DNA from 2 places in the Bacillus sp. N1(2025) genome. Region 2 is predicted to be linked to the other one. Evidence: a T-box and tRNA genes for the amino acid it is inferred to sense, from the RefSeq annotation. Region 2 holds a T-box; the other holds one or more tRNA genes.
The links. The T-box of region 2 lies ahead of thrS (threonine--tRNA ligase). A T-box ahead of a tRNA ligase gene usually reads a tRNA of that ligase, here a tRNA-Thr.
Positions count from the first base shown of each region.

Region 1 (9,685 bases), on a different contig from region 2:
AACAAGCCTGAACCGATAACCGTTAAAATAAGTGCGATTTGGGATTCTTTCGGGAGCCAGCCGGCCTGAATGACGGCTTTCGTAATACCGGTGATTAAACCTGATGCAATGAGTGCGGGAATAAGGGGGATGAAGATGCTTGATATTTTTCTCAGAAACCGTGTGATGGGTGTGGTGTTTTTTCTGTTGAGATCGGCTTTTTTCCGTGAGGCGGCTTCTTTTAAATCAATGTTTTTTCCGGATGACATAAGTTTTGCGAAAGCGTCGGCGACATGATTGACGACACCCGTGCCGAGAATGATCTGCAGTGTTTCGGCTTCGACGACGCCTATTACCCCGTCAAGCTGTTTCAGTGCTTCAATATCCGTTTTGTCCTGATCTAAAGGTGTAATCCTCAGGCGTGTCATACAGTGGGTAAAGCCTGAAATATTCGATGAACCGCCGCAATTGTCCAGGACATCTTTGGCCAGTGATTGATAAAATGCCTCTTTGCTCATGGAGATCCTCCTTTGTCCGTGCGATTTTTCCCGGGGAGCTGTGCCTGAAACGCGTCCTAAAAGCGCCTGCGCCGATTATGAAAACGGCGCGGGCTCGTAAAAGCACATTATTTCCACCAAAGAACGATCAGCGTTCTTTTTCTTTTGAAACGTGCTGTTCAATGGCTTTGTCAATGAAGCCGTCTGATTCTTTGAGCAGTGCCTTCGCGTGTGTTTCGTCCGAATTCGTCTTCAGCATGACGATTGCCGTTTTGACATGGCTGCCTGCGGCCTCAAGCGTTTCTTTTGCCTTGTCGTACGGAACGCCCGTGATGCTTTGGATAATGCCGATTGCGCGTTCTTTCAATTTTTCGTTGCTGACATGAACGTCCACCATTAAATTTTCGTACACTTTGCCGCTTTTGATCATCACGGCCGTGGAAATCATGTTCAGAATCATTTTATGTGCCGTCGCCGCTTTCATTCGTGTTGACCCTGTAATCACTTCGGGGCCGACGACGACTTCGATGCTGTGATCGGCATAAGTGCTGATCAATGAGTGTTTATTGCATGTGAGCGCGACAGTTTTGGCGCCGATTGTTTTTGCGTATTTCAGCGCACCGGCCGCATACGGCGTGCGCCCGCTTGCCGCGATGGCGATCACGGTGTCTTCTGAGGTAAGTCCGATCGTTTTGAGATCGAGAGCGCCGGTTTCCTCGCTGTCTTCTATACCTTCAGCCGCTTGCAAAAAGGCGTCTGCCCCTCCGGCCATCAGACCGATGACGGTGTCGGGACTTACGCTGTATGTAGGCGGGCATTCAACCGCATCCAGTACACCGAGCCTGCCGCTTGTGCCCGCTCCCGCATAAATCAGCCTGCCGTTTCGCCGTAAGGACTGATGGGCGAATTGAACGGCAATCTGAATATCGGGCAGCACCTGCTGAACGGCTTCAGCCACTTTGAAATCCTCTTCGTTAATGATGCGGAGAATTTCCATCGTGTCTGCTTGATGGATTGAAGCGGTCTGCGGATTTCTGGTTTCTGTGGTCAATCTGTGAATGTTAAGCCGGTCTGTCATGATTGTACCCTCCCAAGTCGTTAATACTTGAAGTATATGGGCTTCTGAATAGATGTTTCAAGAAAAATCGGCAGGGATGAGATGGATAATCAAGCGCTTTCACAAAAAATGATGCAGAATGTGCTGTTCACCGATCGGGCCGATCCTGCGCCGCCCTTTATCAATAAAACCGGAAGACCGGTACAGGTTCTTTGCACGATGATTGCGATGGTTTACTGCAAGCACGATTTCATCACACCAAGGAAAGTAATTTGCGACAAAAGCGGGGAGCTGCAGCATCGCTTGTTTGGCATAACCTTTTCCCTGATGCGGTGCATGTAAGGACAGCGCACTCAGCAAAATGGCAGACACATTGTTCGAATACGGGGCAATGGTTTCTTTTGAGGTATGTAAAATAAAAAAACCGACGGGGCGGTCTTCTTTTAAAATGACTGTCGGGTAGCGATCCCGGATGACAAGAGCCTGCGGCAGGACATCTATCGGCAGAGCTGTGAACTTTTTATCTTCTTCACTCAGCACAAACCCGTTAAGCCCGTCTGCATGCTCCGGTTTATAAAAGGACAGGGCTACATCCATGATATCTACTCTCCTTTTTTATAATTGATCCAATTCATCTTCTGATAGAACACGGCAGCCTGCCCGTTTTAAAAGAGCGGAAGTGATGCCGTCTCCGAGTATTTTTTTTCCTGAGAAAGTGCCGTCATAGATAAAGCTGCTGCCGCAGGACGGGCTGTTTTCTTTAAGGATGACCGTTGCGGCGCCTATTTCTTTTGCGTATGCTAACGTTTTTTCCGCGCCGTCCATATATAAAGCCGTAACGTCTTCGCCTGATGCCGTTACGATTTTTGCTGTTCCGTTCAGCACGTCTTCGCCCGTGCCGCCGATGATTTCCGCCGGTTCGCGGGGAGTGGTGAAGCCGCCCAAAAGTTCGGGGCAGACCATAACAGCTTTCTTTTCTTCTACGAGTCTGCGGATTTTTTCCGAAGCGGCGTGAGAGCCGTTATACCTGCATTCGATACCGCCGAGACAAGAGCTGACTAAGATCATCTGTGTCCATTCCCTTCAATATTTTGATACTTTCATCATAAATGAAATAAGAGAGGAGGGATGAGTTTTTCAGTTAAAAAACGGGTAAAAAAGTTTGAAAATAAAAAAAATAATTTTTCTCTTTACAAATGGGGTACAACCTGTATATAATAACTTTTGTCAGCTCGACGCGGACATAACGGCCCGTTGGTCAAGCGGTTAAGACACCGCCCTTTCACGGCGGTAACACGGGTTCGAATCCCGTACGGGTCATATGGAGGATTAGCTCAGCTGGGAGAGCATCTGCCTTACAAGCAGAGGGTCGGCGGTTCGAGCCCGTCATCCTCCACCATATTTGCCGGCCTAGCTCAATTGGTAGAGCAACTGACTTGTAATCAGTAGGTTGGGGGTTCAAGTCCTCTGGCCGGCACTGTTTTTCAAAAAAATACGGAGGGGTAGCGAAGTGGCTAAACGCGGCGGACTGTAAATCCGCTCCCTCAGGGTTCGGCAGTTCGAATCTGCCCCCCTCCACCATTTTTGGGCTATAGCCAAGCGGTAAGGCAACGGACTTTGACTCCGTCATGCGTTGGTTCGAATCCAGCTAGCCCAGTATCAGACACCTTTTGCATAAAGGTGTCTTTTTTTATCAGCATTTTGTTTCGATTTCTGATTGTTCATCAGATATACTATTTTTAAGCTGCTGTTAAGGCAGTATATTCTGTATTTTCCATCTACACCCTGCCTGAAATTTGGTAAAATAAATGTAATAAAAAAATGAAACCTTTTAAAACAATCAACGTATAGATACAGACCGGTGAAGGGCAGAGGTAAGATAAAACATGGAAAACCTGATTAAAAAAAGAATCAAGCAAGTCAAAAAAGGCGATCAAAATGCGTTTGCAGAAATCGTTGACCTTTATAAAGATAAGATTTACCAGCTTTGCTACCGCATGCTCGGCAATGTTCACGAAGCGGAAGATATTGCGCAGGAAGCTTTTATCAGAGCGTATGTCAATATCGACAGTTTCGATATCAACAGAAAGTTTTCAACGTGGCTTTACAGAATTGCGACCAACCTGACCATTGACCGCATCCGCAAGAAAAAGCCTGATTACTATCTGGACGCAGAAGTAGCGGGAGCAGAAGGGCTGACGATGTATTCGCAGATCGCCGCGGACGGGGTTCTCCCTGAAGACGCCGTATTGTCATTGGAGCTGTCGGACACAATTCAGAAAAAGATTTTAAAGCTGCCTGACAAGTACAGAACGGTTATTGTATTAAAGTATATTGACGAACTCTCTTTAATTGAAATCGGGGAGATTCTGAATATCCCTGTCGGCACCGTCAAGACAAGGATACACAGAGGCAGAGAGGCTCTTAGAAAACAATTGAGGGATCTTTAAGTGGGGTGATGAAATGAGCTGTCCTGAACAGATCGTGCAGCTTATGCATAAGCATCTTGATGGAGATATCCTTCCTGAAGATGAAAACGTATTAAAACAACATTTGCAGTCATGCGGGAATTGCAAACGGCATTTTCATGAAATGGAGAAATCCGTAGCACTCGTCCGAAGCACATCGCATGTCACGGCCCCTGCTGATTTTACTGCCAAAGTTATGGCGAATCTTCCAAAAGAGAAAAAACGCGCTTCTGTAAAACGATGGATCAAAACTCATCCGATGATTGCAGCCGCAGCGGTTTTTGTGATTTTAATGGGCGGCGGTTTTTTCAACAGCTGGCATAATGACCACAATTTCAGTGTGTCCAAACAGCCGAACCTTGTCGTGCAGAATCACACGGTCACCGTCCCTGAAGGCGAGACCGTAAAGGGCGATGTCACAGTAAAAAACGGCAAGCTGTTCATTGAAGGAAAAGTCGACGGCAATGTGACCGTCGTCAACGGAGAAAAATACATGGCCTCAGCCGGACAAGTCACCGGGCAGATTGAAGAGATTAACCAATTGTTTGACTGGGTCTGGTACGAACTGAAATCGGCGGGCCAGGGCGTCGTGAGCGCTTTGGACCCGAATGAAGATGAGTAAAGCGTATAATCGCTTTACTCTTTTTTGTGCATCGCCGCGCTGGCTCATTTCACTTGAGAAATCAAAATGTGGTATAATGAGCACGCTATATGATGTACATATTGCTCATGCAGCACAATTCATAACAGAAAAACGAAATGACTGAATTCTTGGAGGACGAGGAAATGGCTTTTGAGGACATCCCATTTTTGCAATACCTCGGCAATGCCGTTGATATTCTCCTTGTTTGGTATGTGATATATAAATTAATCATGGTCATACGCGGGACGAAGGCGGTTCAGCTTTTAAAAGGAATCGTCGTCATCGTATTGGTCCGGATGGCCAGTTCATATTTGGGACTCAGCACGCTTCAGTGGCTGATGGACCAAGCGATAACATGGGGATTTTTAGCGATCATCATTATATTCCAGCCTGAGCTGAGACGGGCGCTTGAACAGCTCGGACGGGGCCGGTTCTTTTCCAGGAGCGGAACCCCCGTGGAGGAAGCGCAGCATAAGACAATTGAAGCGATTACAAAATCGATCAGCTACATGGCGAAACGCCGCATCGGCGCACTCATCGCGATTGAGCGCGATACGGGAATGGGCGATTATATTGAGACGGGCATCCCGCTTAATGCGCAGGTCAGCTCGGAGCTTTTGATTAATATCTTCATCCCGAATACACCGCTGCATGATGGAGCGGTCATTATGAAAAATAACGAGATTGCGGCGGCTGCCTGTTATCTGCCGCTTTCTGAAAGCCCGTTTATTTCAAAGGAGCTGGGGACGCGTCACAGAGCGGCTGTCGGCATCAGTGAAGTGACGGACAGCTTAACCATTATTGTATCTGAAGAGACGGGCGCCATCAGTGTGGCCAAAAACGGAGACCTTCACAGAGAATTGACGGAAGAAGCACTGAAAGAAATGCTTGAAGCCGAGTTTAAGAAGAACGCCAGAGATACTTCTTCTAACCGCTGGTACTGGAGGGGCAAGAAAAATGGATAAATTCTTAAACAACCGCTGGGCTGTAAAGATCATTGCATTGCTCTTTGCGCTGCTGCTTTACGTTGCGGTTAACAACAACCAGGCGCCGACTCCGAAAAAGCCGGGGGAATCCTTTTTTCCGACATCAACGACTGACGAGGCTACGCTTACTGATATTCCTGTAAAAGCATACTATGATGAAGCGAACTATGTCGTCACCGGCGTGCCCCAGACCGTAAATGTCACGATTAAAGGCTCGACAAGTGCGGTGAAAAAGGCGAGACAGACGAAGAATTTTGAGATATACGCCGATATGAATAAGCTGAAGACCGGGACTCATAAGGTCGAATTGAAGGCGAAAAACGTATCGGACGGACTGACGATCTCCATTAACCCGTCAGTCACGACGGTTACGATTCAGGAAAAAACGGCTGAGAGTTTTCCCGTGGAAGTTGAATACTACAATAAAAGCAAAATGAAAAAGGGATACACCCCTCAGCAGCCGATTATCAGCCCGAAAAACGTGCAGATTACAGGTTCGAAAAATGTGATTGATAACATTTCACTTGTCAAAGCATCCGTGAACCTTGAAAATGCAAATGAGACCATTGAAAAGGAAGTGAAGGTGACCGTCTATGACAAAGACGGCAACGCACTTCCTGTTGATGTTGAACCGTCAGTCATTAAAGTGACAGTTCCCGTAGCCAGTCCGAGCAAAAAGCTTCCTTTCAAAATCGAAAGGAAGGGAAGTCTTCCGGACGGGGTGAGCGTTGCGAGCATTGACTCGAATCCGAGTGAGGTGACGGTTTACGGCCCGCAGGATGTGCTGGATTCACTGGAATTTATTGACGGCGTATCTCTTGATTTAGGCAAAATTGATAAAGATACCGATATCAATGCCGATATCCCGCTTCCTAAGGGTGTCACTAAGGTATCACCGGAAAAAATCACGCTTCATGTTAAAGTGGACAGCGAAGACAAAAAGGATTTTGACAATGTCGGAATCAAGACGGTCGGACTGGGAGGCTCACAGCAGATTGAGTTTCTCGATCCTGAATCGCAGGCGATAAATATTACGGCCAAAGGCTCTCCCGCCAACATTAAGGCGCTGAAAAAGTCAGACATTGAACTGTATGCCAATGTCTCGGACTTGGATGACGGAGAGCACTCTGTAAAGCTTGAAGTAAACGGCCCGCAAAACGTCACATGGTCCCTGTCAAAAGACACGGTTAAGATCAAGCTGACTTCTAAGAAAAACACAAGTTCAAATAAAAATAACGGCGGTTCCGCTGATTCCGGCAATAAGAACGGCACAAGCGGAGACGCAGACAAAGACAAGAACAAGAACCGGGAAGACGACACTGACAGCGATCAGAATAAAAGTCAAAACCAGGATCAAAATCAAGACCAGGATGAAGACGGATCAAGCGCTGATTCTTCTTCAACAGAATGAAAAAGGAGCGATACAAAATGGGCAAGTATTTTGGAACAGATGGTGTAAGAGGTGTTGCCAACAGCGAGCTTACGCCAGAGCTGGCCTTTAAAGTTGGGCGTTTTGGCGGTTATGTCCTGACCAAAGATAAGCAGCGCCCGAAAGTGCTGATCGGCCGTGATACACGTATCTCCGGACATATGCTGGAGGGAGCCCTTGTCGCCGGACTTTTATCGATCGGAGCTGAAGTGATGCGCCTCGGCGTTATTTCTACGCCGGGGGTATCCTATTTAACGAAAGCCATGGATGCTGAGGCGGGCGTCATGATCTCCGCTTCTCACAACCCCGTACAGGATAACGGAATTAAATTTTTCGGAGGGGACGGCTTTAAGCTTTCTGATGAGCAGGAGGCCGAGATTGAACGTCTTATGGATGAACCGGAAGATAAGCTGCCGAGACCGACAGGCGCGGACCTCGGGCTTGTGAACGATTATTTTGAAGGCGTTCAAAAGTATCTGCAATTTTTAAAGCAGACGGCGGACGAAGATTTCACAGGCATTCATGTAGCGCTTGACTGCGCCCATGGTGCGACATCTTCCATTGCGACGCACCTTTTTGCCGATCTCGATGCTGACGTATCTACAATGGGGACGTCTCCGAACGGATTAAACATTAATGATGGCGTCGGTTCTACACACCCGGAAGCGCTGAGTGCTTTCGTCAAAGAAAAAAACGCCGATATCGGCCTTGCGTTTGACGGAGACGGCGACCGCCTCATTGCCGTTGATGAAAAAGGAAACATCGTCGACGGTGATCAAATCATGTACATATGCGCGAAGTATTTGAAATCAGAAGGCCGTCTGAAGGATGATACCGTCGTATCGACCGTGATGAGCAACCTCGGTTTCTACAAAGCGCTTGAAAAAGAAGAAATCAAAAGCGTTCAAACGGCAGTCGGCGACCGCTATGTCGTAGAAGCGATGAAAAAAGACGGCTATAATGTCGGCGGCGAACAGTCGGGGCACCTTATTTTCCTTGATTACAACACTACCGGCGACGGTCTCTTGTCCGCGATCATGCTTGTAAATACGCTGAAGGCGTCCGGCAAAACCCTTTCAGAACTTGCGGATGAAATGAAAAAATTCCCGCAGCTCTTAGTGAACGTGAAAGTGACGGATAAATATAAGGTAGAAGAAAACGCTAAGGTGAAGGCCGTTATTTCTGAAGTGGAAACAGAAATGAACGGAGACGGCCGGATTTTAGTGCGCCCGTCAGGCACCGAACCGCTCGTCCGCGTGATGGCCGAAGCGAGAACAAAAGAGCTTTGTGACGAATATGTCACAAAAATCGTGGATGTCGTGCGGACAGAAATGGGAGCGGAGTAGCGAAGTTTATAAGCAGAGAGCGAACAAGACAAGTGCGATCAGCATAATATGATAGTAAACATGATGCCGGGGCGGCAAAAAATAATTGACCGTCCTTGGCACATGCTGTAAAATCAAGCTTGTTCAGCCTTTGTTTTTCACTTGCAGGAAAGGCGGGATTGTTTGCATCTTTTATAATTACAGCGCCCGAACTAAGCGCCCGAAAAACGGCTTAGTTGACGAGGATGGAGGTTATCGAATTTTCGGCGGATGCCTCCCGGCTGATTCATTTAGATCACAGCCGTAAGGATTTCTTCAAACCGGAGGGGCGACTCTCCGAACAAAGGGAAATCACATGATCTTCCAAAAAAACATGTGGGAGGGGACGATTGAAAGTCCCCTTGTAATTTGACTTTCTTCGTCTCCTTTTGCACCTTTAGGAGGAAGAAAATATGTGTGGAATTGTAGGTTATATCGGTCAGCTTGATGCGAAAGAGATTTTGTTAAAAGGATTAGAGAAGCTTGAGTACCGCGGTTATGACTCTGCAGGTATCGCTGTGGCGAATGAGCAGGGCGTGCATGTGTACAAAGAAAAAGGCCGCATCGCCGACCTTCGTGAAGTGGTGGATCACACGGTTGAATCTCAAGCGGGAATCGGCCATACACGCTGGGCGACTCACGGCGAACCAAGCTTCCTGAATGCTCACCCGCATCAAAGCACACTCGGCCGCTTTACACTTGTTCACAACGGTGTGATCGAGAACTATGTTCAGCTGAAGCGCGAATATCTTGAAAACGTTGAACTGAAAAGCGACACGGACACTGAAGTAGTCGTTCAAATGATCGAGCAATTTGTGGCGGGAGGACTTAGCACAGAAGAAGCGTTCCGCAAAACACTGACTCTGTTAAAAGGTTCTTACGCAATTGCATTATTTGACGGTGAAAACACAGACACCATTTACGTTGCAAAAAACAAAAGCCCTCTGTTAATCGGCCTTGGAGATACGTTTAACGTCGTGGCGTCTGACGCGATGGCTATGCTTCAAGTAACGAATGAATACGTTGAGCTTTTGGACAAAGAAATGGTGATCGTGACAAAAGACGAAGCCGTGATTAAAAACCTAGACGGTGAAGTCATGACACGTGCGTCTTATATCGCTGAGCTTGACGCCAGTGATATCGAAAAAGGCACATACCCTCACTACATGTTAAAAGAAACGGATGAGCAGCCGCTTGTTATGCGCAAAATCATCCAAACGTATCAGGACGAAAACGGCAGACTGGCCGTGGCCGGCGATGTC
Region 1 covers NZ_JBLTJB010000008.1:18,477-28,161, forward strand. The annotation lists gene ACNFN4_RS16465 (PTS transporter subunit EIIC) at 1-497, opposite strand, end outside; gene murQ (N-acetylmuramic acid 6-phosphate etherase) at 625-1,554, opposite strand; gene ACNFN4_RS16475 (GNAT family N-acetyltransferase) at 1,654-2,130, opposite strand; gene ACNFN4_RS16480 (DUF523 domain-containing protein) at 2,149-2,601, opposite strand; tRNA gene ACNFN4_RS16485 (tRNA-Glu) at 2,782-2,853, shown strand; tRNA gene ACNFN4_RS16490 (tRNA-Val) at 2,857-2,932, shown strand; tRNA gene ACNFN4_RS16495 (tRNA-Thr) at 2,938-3,010, shown strand; tRNA gene ACNFN4_RS16500 (tRNA-Tyr) at 3,030-3,114, shown strand; tRNA gene ACNFN4_RS16505 (tRNA-Gln) at 3,119-3,190, shown strand; gene sigW (RNA polymerase sigma factor SigW) at 3,420-3,983, shown strand; gene rsiW (anti-sigma-W factor RsiW) at 3,997-4,623, shown strand; gene cdaA (diadenylate cyclase CdaA) at 4,788-5,609, shown strand; gene ACNFN4_RS16525 (CdaR family protein) at 5,602-7,041, shown strand; gene glmM (phosphoglucosamine mutase) at 7,059-8,405, shown strand; gene glmS (glutamine--fructose-6-phosphate transaminase (isomerizing)) at 8,837-9,685, shown strand, end outside.
Region 1: it encodes a tRNA-Thr, which carries the amino acid that the T-box ahead of thrS (threonine--tRNA ligase) is inferred to sense. The anticodon was not compared.

Region 2 (9,685 bases):
GTTCCGGATGAAAATGGCGACGACAGAAGAAGTGCGATTAAACAGATCGCTTCCGGCCGTTTCGGTGTAAAGAGCCATTATCTCGTCAATGCGGATGAATTGCAGATCAAAATGGCGCAAGGGGCGAAGCCGGGAGAAGGCGGTCAGCTTCCGGGCAACAAGGTATATCCTTGGGTCGCGGATGTCCGCGGTTCTACACCAGGTGTAGGGCTGATCTCACCGCCTCCTCACCATGATATTTATTCAATTGAAGATTTGGCGCAGCTGATTCATGATTTGAAAAATGCAAATCGAAGCGCGCGAATCAGCGTCAAGCTCGTGTCAAAAGCCGGTGTCGGCACGATTGCGGCCGGTGTGGCAAAAGGCACTGCGGATGTCATCGTCATCAGCGGCTACGATGGCGGAACGGGCGCGTCGCCGAAAACAAGTATTAAACATACGGGTCTTCCGTGGGAGCTTGGTCTTGCAGAAGCTCACCAAACGCTGATGCTGAACGGTTTACGGGATCGCGTGGTATTGGAAACGGACGGTAAGCTGATGACAGGCCGAGATGTCGTGATGGCCGCCTTGCTCGGTGCGGAGGAATTCGGCTTTGCTACAGCGCCGCTTGTCGTTCTCGGCTGTGTCATGATGCGCGCCTGCCATTTAGATACATGTCCTGTAGGTGTCGCGACGCAAAATCCGGAGCTCCGCAAGAAATTCATGGGCGATCCTGACCATATCGTAAATTACATGCTGTTTGTCGCAGAAGAAGTGCGTGAATATATGGCGCAATTAGGCTTTAAGACGCTTGATGAAATGATCGGACGGACAGACGTTCTTCATGTCAGTGAACGTGCAAAAGCGCATTGGAAAGCGGGCCAGCTTGATTTATCCACACTGCTGTACCAGCCTGAAGGCGTACGTACTTTCCGTACGGCGCAAAACCATAAAATCGACGAGTCGCTTGATATGACGGTTATTCTTCCGGCGGTGCAGGCTGCAATTGAAGCCGGTCAGGAAGCGGAAGCTGAAATCAAGATCAATAATACAAATCGTGTAGCCGGAACCGTGACGGGAAGTGAAATTTCTAAACGCTACGGAGCTGAAGGCCTGCCGGATGATACAATCAGACTTCATTTTACCGGATCAGCCGGACAGAGTTTCGGAGCATTTGTCCCTAAAGGGATGACGCTTCATTTGAACGGCGATTCAAATGACTACGTAGGCAAAGGGCTTTCAGGCGGAAAAATCATCGTGAAAGCGCCTGATGCCTTCAATTGTGAAACACACGATAACGTTATTATCGGGAACGTCGCATTTTACGGAGCAACAAGCGGGGAAGCGTACATTAACGGGCGCGCCGGTGAACGTTTTGCAGTCCGTAACAGCGGAGTCAATGTCGTTGTAGAAGGTATCGGAGACCACGGCTGTGAATACATGACAGGCGGCCGGGTTGTCGTCCTCGGCGAAGTCGGCAAAAACTTCGGGGCGGGAATGTCAGGCGGTATCGCATACGTCCTGAGTGATGATGCCAAAGCATTTAAACGCAAATGCAACATGGAAATGATTTCATTTGAAAAGCTGACGGATGAGGCTGAGATCAAAGAAGTGCAAGAAATGGTCAAACGGCACGCGGCGCTGACAAACAGCAAAAAAGCCGCAGATCTCCTGGACAATTGGGAAAAAGCCGCAGAAACCTTTATCAAAGTCATTCCGAAAAACTATAAACAAATGCTCCTCAGCATCGAAGAACAAAAAGCGGCGGGTTTATCAGAAGAAGACGCAATTATGTATGCTTTTGAAGCCAATACAAAGGTTCACCAAACGCCTGCCAAAGACCATAAACAAGCGGTAGTACAGTAAGAAAGGGGAGAGGAACATGGGGAAACCAACTGGATTCATGGAAGAAAAACGAGAAAAACCGGCTGAGCGGGACCCTCTCACTCGCTTAAAGGATTGGAAAGAGTATTCGGCTCCATTTTCAGATGAAGCGTCAAAGCGGCAGGGGGCGCGGTGTATGGATTGCGGCACACCGTTTTGCCAAATCGGCGCTGATATCAACGGTTTTACCTCCGGCTGCCCGATTTATAATCTGATACCGGAGTGGAATGACCTCGTCTATCGGGGGCGCTGGAAAGAAGCCTTGGAGCGCCTTCTGAAAACGAATAACTTTCCTGAATTCACAGGGCGGGTCTGTCCCGCTCCTTGTGAAGGATCTTGTACGCTGGCCATTTCAGATCCGGCTGTTTCAATTAAAAACATCGAGCGGACGATCATTGACAAAGGGTTTGAAAACGGATGGATTCAGCCGAGAATTCCAGCGAAACGCACAGGTAAAAAAGTCGCTGTCGTCGGTTCAGGCCCGGCAGGTTTGGCAAGCGCTGATCAGCTGAATCAAGCCGGTCATTCCGTAACAGTCTATGAGCGTGCCGACAGAGCCGGCGGCCTGCTGATGTACGGCATTCCGAGCATGAAGCTTGAGAAAAATGTCGTCGAACGCCGTATAAAGCTTTTGACGCAGGAAGGTATAGATTTTGTGACAAATACCGAAATCGGCGTTGACATAACAGCAGATGAGCTGAAAGAACAATTTGATGCCGTCATTTTGTGCACAGGCGCCCAAAAGCAGCGCAATCTGCTGATTGAAGGCCGGGAAGCAAAAGGCGTCCATTATGCGATGGACTATTTAACACTGGCGACGAAAAGCTATTTAGATTCCAACTTCAAAGACAAACAATTTATAGACGCTAAAGGGAAAGACGTCATCGTAATCGGCGGAGGAGACACAGGAGCTGATTGCGTGGCAACCGCGCTGCGTCAAAAAGCGCGCAGCGTGCATCAGTTCGGGAAACATCCTAAACTTCCTCAAACGCGCACGAACGACAATATGTGGCCTGAACAGCCGCACGTCTTTACCCTTGAATACGCCTATGAAGAAGCGCAGGCAAAGTTCGGCAAAGACCCTAGAGAATATTCAATTCAGACGACAAAAATGGTGGCCGATAAGCAGGGCCGCTTACAAGAGATTCACACCATTCAAATGGAAAAAGTCAGAAACGAATTCGGAAAGTATGAATTTCATGAACTGCCCGGTACAGAAAAAGTATGGCCTGCTCAGCTGGTGTTCATCGCCATCGGTTTTGAAGGGACAGAACAGCCATTATTGAAACAGTTCGGTGTCGATTCGGCAAATCATAAAATTCAGGCGGCATATGGGGATTATAAAACGAATGTTGACGGTGTTTTCGCCGCAGGGGATGCGAGAAGGGGCCAAAGCCTGATTGTATGGGCGATTAATGAAGGCCGGGAAGCAGCGCGCGAAGTCGACAGTTATTTAATGGGGAGCACTGTTTTACCGTAAATAAAGGGGTTTATTTATAAAACCGGCTGGGATCAGCCGGTTTTTCGTATTGAAATGAAACCTCCTTCTTCCTGTATTGGTCATATAAGGGTAACATGGAAGATAACATATGGATTTTTGTTTTACAGAGTGGAGAGATTGTTTTCTTCCGCAAACTGAGACGATTTGCAAGCCTTGAGCCGTTTATTGTGACGCCTTAAAAAACGTGACGGGCTCTGTATGTCTGCAGTCGATTTGCGGGCAGATTTTAATTGATGAAGAAAAACATATTGAATTTCAAGCGGAAACGCTTATAAACACATAAGGAAACGGACGGGTCCGCTCCTCTTTTTTAGACATCCAAACGAAAGCCGATATTGCCGAACTGCCGTCCTTCCCGCATTCTGTTAAAAGCGGCAGCTGCTTCACTGAGAGGGTACATGCGGTCGATAATGGGACGGATGCCGCAGCGGTTTATCAATTCCAGCATATCCGCGAATTCCTCATTGCTTCCCATTGATGTACCGAGAATATGAATCTGCGGAAAAAACAGCGAGCGAATAGGAAATCCGAGCTGATCGCCTGAACTGGCGCCAAATGTTACGATCCGGCCATTCGGTTTCATAATGTCAAGATAGTGTTGAAACAAGGCGGGGCCTACACCGTCAAGTATGATATCTGCTTTTTCGCCATTCAGCGCCTCATTCCAGTCACCGTAGCTGTCAATTGCCCGGTCTGCACCGTATGACAGTGCGGTTTGTTTTTTGTTTTCGCTGCGGGAAGTGACGCTGACTGTCGCTCCGATAGCTTTTGCCATTAATAAGGCATATGTTGCCACGCCGCTTCCGATGCCCGGAAGGATAAGGTGTTCGCCTTTTTTTAATTGTCCTTTTGTAAATAAGGCGCGATAAGCGGTTAATGCTGATAACGGCAGCACGCCCGCTTCCTCCCAAGTCAGGTGTTCGGGTTTTAAAACGGCATTTTCCTCAGGAACGATGACATAAGGTGAAAATGTTCCGTCGCTCGGACCACCTAAAATATCAGGGACGGCTGGTACGTCCTCAACAGTCTTCCAATTCAGCACCGGGTTGATGATGACTTCTGCATGCAGTAAATGAGACCGGACGCCGTGTCCTATTTCGGTTACGATTCCCGCGCCGTCTGAACCGAGAGTAAATTCATGGTTTCCGGTTTTGTGTTTTTTCATTAAAAACAAATCGCGATGGTTTAATCCGGCTGTTTTCAGCTTTATTTTTACTTCGCCGTTTCCCGGCCGTTTGTCAGGTGCCTGCCTGAAATCAAAGCCATTTTCGTGTATGATAAGGGCATTCATCATTCTTCTCTCCTTTATAATTGATGAGAAAGATTTTACAGGCTGTATCAGCTGCAGTAAATAAATGAAAATTGATAGCCGGCTATCAATAAAAATCATAACAAGAAGGTGTCCTTACATGGAAAGCGGAGACTTAAAGATTTTTCAGGCTGTCGCCCGCAAAGGAAGTATTTCAAAGGCGGCAGAAAGCCTGCATTATGTTCAATCAAATGTGACAAACCGGATTCAGCAGCTGGAACGGCAATTGCAAACACAGCTTTTTTACCGCACAAATCGGGGGATGACGCTGACGCCCGCAGGTGAAAACTTATTGAAAGACGCAGACAGAATCCTTCAATTGCTGCATGAGGCGCAAAAAACGGCGCAAGAGGCAGGCGATCCGAACGGCCCGCTTCGAATCGGTTCTCTTGAAACGGCGGCAGCCGTCCATCTCCCTCAATTTTTCACGGAGTATTGCAGCCGTTACCCGAAAGTACAGCTGTCTCTGTCAACCGGTGATACACATACCTTAGTGCAGCGCGTCTTACATTATGAGCTGGACGGCGCTTTTGTTTATGGACCGGTCGAATACGAAGATCTTGAGCAAGTCGCTGTATTTCAAGAAGAATTGGTCTTGGTCTCAAATGAGCGGGAAGGCAGTTTGCAAGACTTGTTGCGAGAGCCGATTCTTTATTTTGCCGCGGGCTGTTCGCACCGCCGCAAAATAAAAAACATACTGAAAGAAGAGGCAGTGCCCGCACATAAAATCATTGAATTCGGTACGTTGGAAGCCATTATTGGGGCGGTGCAGGCGGGGATGGGGGTTTCCTTTCTGCCTGCATCAGCCGTCCGTTATTTTCAAAACAGGAAAAATCTTTTTCTTCATGAGCTCCCTGAACATTTTCGGAATATGAATATATCATTCATCTACCGGAGTGATTTATTTTTGACATCGGCGTTTGAAGAACTGCTGAATGGATTAAAAGCATTACCGAACGGAAGATGAGAAAACAGGACAGCTGTGTACGCCAATTTTTTTCGTTCTGGTTTTTCTTAAAAAAACTTTCTTTTTCGGAAAATTTATGTATAATAAAAGAAAGTTTTTCGGATAAAGTATCTGCAATGATAAGGACATGAGACATTTTAACCGGCCATACAGAGAGGGAGGGCGCGGCTGAGACCTTCCCGGCACGAAGAATGAGCTTACCGCCTTTTGAGCTGTATCGGTGAACGAAAGCAGCCGATACCGTATAGCCGCGTTACGGCAAAAATGAGCCGTCACTTGAAGTGGCGGGAATTTGGGTGGAACCGCGGGTCTGACACACACTCGTCCCTTTTTTGGGATGAGTGTGTTTTTATGTTTATATAAGAAAAATGGCAATGATAAAGGACATGAGACATTTTAACCGGCCATACAGAGAGGGGAGGCGCGGCTGAGACCTTCCCGGCACGAAGAATGAGCTTACCGCCTTTTGAGCTGTATCGGTGAACGAAAGCAGCCGATACCGTATAGCCGCGTTACGGCAAAAATGAGCCGTCACTTAAAGTGGCGGGAATTTGGGTGGAACCGCGGGTCTGACACACACTCGTCCCTTTCTTTGGGATGAGTGTGTTTTTTATTTTATTAAAAATAAAGGAGAGATCAGACCGTGAAGAAGCCACACATTGTGATTACTTTTCCTGATGGAAAACAAAAAAAATACCGGAAAGGCGTTACGTTAGAAGAGATCGCTCAATCAATCAGTCCGAGTCTGAAAAAGGCGTCTGCCGCCGGAAAGGTAAACGGATCGTTATATGACCTTAGAAGAAGCATTCATAAGGATGCGGCGATTGAACTGTGCAGTTTTCAGTCTGAAGCAGGACTGGAAGTGATGAGACACACAGCAGCACACGTATTGGCGCAAGCGGTAAAACGTCTGTATCCGAAGGTTTGTTTAGGGATCGGACCCGTTATTGACAATGGCTTTTATTATGACTTTGATATGGATGAAACGATTACTGAAAAAGACCTGGCCGTCATTGAAAAAGAGATGAACCGAATCATTTCGGAAAATCCGGAAATTATCAGAGAAGAAATCCCCAGAGAAGAGGCAGAGCAGCTGTTTGCTCATGAACCGCTGAAGCTTGAGCTCTTAGCGGGTATTCCGCAGACTGATACAATCAGTATATACCGCCAGAGCGAATTCATTGATTTATGCCGGGGTCCGCACTTGGCGTCTGCCGGACAGATAAAAGCTTTTTCGCTCACTCATGTATCAGGGGCTTATTGGCGCGGCGACAGCAACCAAAAAATGCTCCAGCGCATCTATGGGAAAGCATTTTCCTCAGAAAAGGAGCTGAACAGACATTTTCAGCTGTTGAAAGAGGCGGAGATGAGAAATCATCGGAAATTGGGAGCGGAGTTACAACTTTTTATGTTTTCGGAAGAGGCGCCGGGTATGCCTTTTTATCTGCCGAACGGTCAGTTTATCCGAAACACGCTTGAATCATTTCTGCGTTCAAAGCAGGATGCCTATCATTATCAGGAAGTGCGTACCCCTATGATGATGAACCAGCGTCTTTGGGAGCAATCCGGCCACTGGGATCATTATAAAGAGAATATGTATTTCTCAGAAGCCGATCATCAGCGCTTCGCGTTAAAGCCGATGAACTGCCCCGGCCACATGCTCATATTTAAAGAAAAGCTTCGTTCTTATCGTGATCTTCCGATTCGGATGGCTGAGTTCGGTCAGGTGCACCGTCACGAATTCAGCGGGGCGCTTAATGGCCTGCTCCGCGTCAGATCTTTTTGCCAAGATGACGCACACATTTTTGTAACGCAGGATCAGATCGAGAGTGAGATCGCTTCGGCACTGCAGCTGATTCACGAGGTGTACACCGCATTTGGTTTTTCCTATGATATTGAGCTGTCAACAAGACCGGAAGATTACATGGGAAGCGAACGCTTGTGGGACAGGGCTGAGAGCGCATTAGAAAAAGTATTAAAAGAACAGGGATATCGTTTTCGGTTTAATCGGGGAGATGGCGCATTTTACGGACCGAAAATTGATATTCATATAAAAGATGCGCTGAACCGGAGCCATCAATGCGCCACTGTCCAACTGGATTTTCAAATGCCGGAGAAATTTGATTTAACATATATTGATGAAAAAAACCAAAAAGTCCGTCCTGTTGTCATCCACCGAGCGGTATTCGGATCTCTCGACAGATTTCTCGGAATCATTACAGAACATTTCGGGGGAGCGTTCCCTTTATGGCTTGCACCGGTACAGGCAAAAATCATCCCAGTATCAAACACCGCACACCGGGACTGCGCAGAACAGGTGCACCTGCAAATGAAGAAAGCGGGTATCCGGGCTGAGCTCGATCAGCGCGATGAAAAACTCGGCTATAAAATCAGAGAAGCACAAATGAAAAAAATACCGTATATTGCTGTTGTGGGAGATCAAGAGTGCCGCCATCAATCTGTACATGTACGGCAATACGGGCGGGAAGACACATTTGAAGAGAATGTGAGTGATTTTATGTCCCGGATCATAAGAGAGGCAAAACAAAAAATAGAGATTGAAGAAAAACTACATTGACATATCGTAAAATCACGATATAATAAAGCGTATGAAACCTATTGATGTTTTTAAAGCGTTGTCTAATGAGTCACGGCTTGAGATTTTACAATGGCTGAAAGAGCCGGACCGTCACTTCGCCCCGCATGATGGCATTGATATGAATGAGATCGGAGTATGTGTCAGCCAGATCACCGATAAGCTTCAGATGACACAGTCAACGGCGTCTCAATATCTTTCCATTCTTCAGCGGGCGGGCCTTATCCAAACAAAACGGATTGGCAAATACACCTATTATAAAAGAGATGAAGAAGCGATAAAGGCGATGGCCGATTATTTTCAGCGCGAAATGTAGGGCTGAATCCTTTAGAAGAGGGATTCAGTTTCTTTTTCCGGCTACACATCGACATATTGCGATTTGTTTCTGTTTGTTCAACCTTTTATATCGATATATCACAATATATCTTTATATAAAACATCAATGAAGGAGTGTGTCAGGTGCAAAATACCTGGAAGATTTACATTTTGGCAATTATCAGTTTTTTAGTGGGGACGTCTGAATATGTGATATCCGGGATGCTTGATAAAATTGCAGGTTCCTTGGGAGTTACTGTGGCAGCGGCAGGGCAGCTGATTACGATTTTTTCACTTGTTTATGCAATCGGAACGCCTGTCATGATGGCCCTTACAGCAAAACTGGACAGAAGGAAGCTCATGATCTATGCTCTTGGATTGTTTGTAATCGGAAATATCATTTCTTTCCTTGTGCAGGGATTCGGCTTATTTGCGGGAGCGCGGGTGATCATGGCGCTTGGAGCAGGAACCGTGGTGGTCACCGCGCTTACGATCGCAGCAAAAATCGCTCCCCCGGGAAAACAGGCAAGTTCTCTCGCGACCGTCATTATGGGGTTTACGGCGGCGCTCATTATCGGTGTTCCGATCGGAAGAACCGTGTCTGAAGCTTTTGGCTGGAAGGTGGTTTTCGCCGGAATTGCGGCAATCGGAATCATTGCCATGCTTATTATACGTTTCGCGTTGCCTGAGATAAAAGGAGATAAACCGGTGCCGCTCATTCAGCAATTTTCTCTTTTGAAGAAACGAAAGGTGGCTGTCGGGCTGGCCATTACGTTTTTTTGGCTCGGAGGCTATTCGGTTGCGTATACGTACCTTTCTCCGTATTTACTGAACGTTACTCATATCGGAAGCGGAATACTGAGTACATTGCTGCTTATTTTCGGTGTTGCAAGTCTTGCCGGTTCTAAAGCAGGCGGTTTCAGCGCAGACAAATGGGGGGCGCGTATGACATTAACCGGCGGAATGGCGCTTCATGCTATCATGCTCATGTTATTGCCGTTTGTCACACATTCTGCTTTCGGAGCGGCGGCAGTGCTTATATTTTGGTCCTTCGCAGCCTGGTCATCCGGGCCTGCTCAGCAGTATCATTTGGCAACGATGGAGCCTGAATCATCGGGTGTATTACTTGGCCTC
Region 2 covers NZ_JBLTJB010000010.1:103,144-112,828, forward strand. The annotation lists gene gltB (glutamate synthase large subunit) at 1-1,845, shown strand, start outside; gene gltD (glutamate synthase small subunit) at 1,862-3,343, shown strand; gene ACNFN4_RS18545 (zinc-binding dehydrogenase) at 3,675-4,655, opposite strand; gene ACNFN4_RS18550 (LysR family transcriptional regulator) at 4,774-5,640, shown strand; T-box leader at 5,748-5,972, shown strand; T-box leader at 6,006-6,231, shown strand; gene thrS (threonine--tRNA ligase) at 6,284-8,218, shown strand; gene ACNFN4_RS18560 (ArsR/SmtB family transcription factor) at 8,250-8,552, shown strand; gene ACNFN4_RS18565 (MFS transporter) at 8,696-9,685, shown strand, end outside.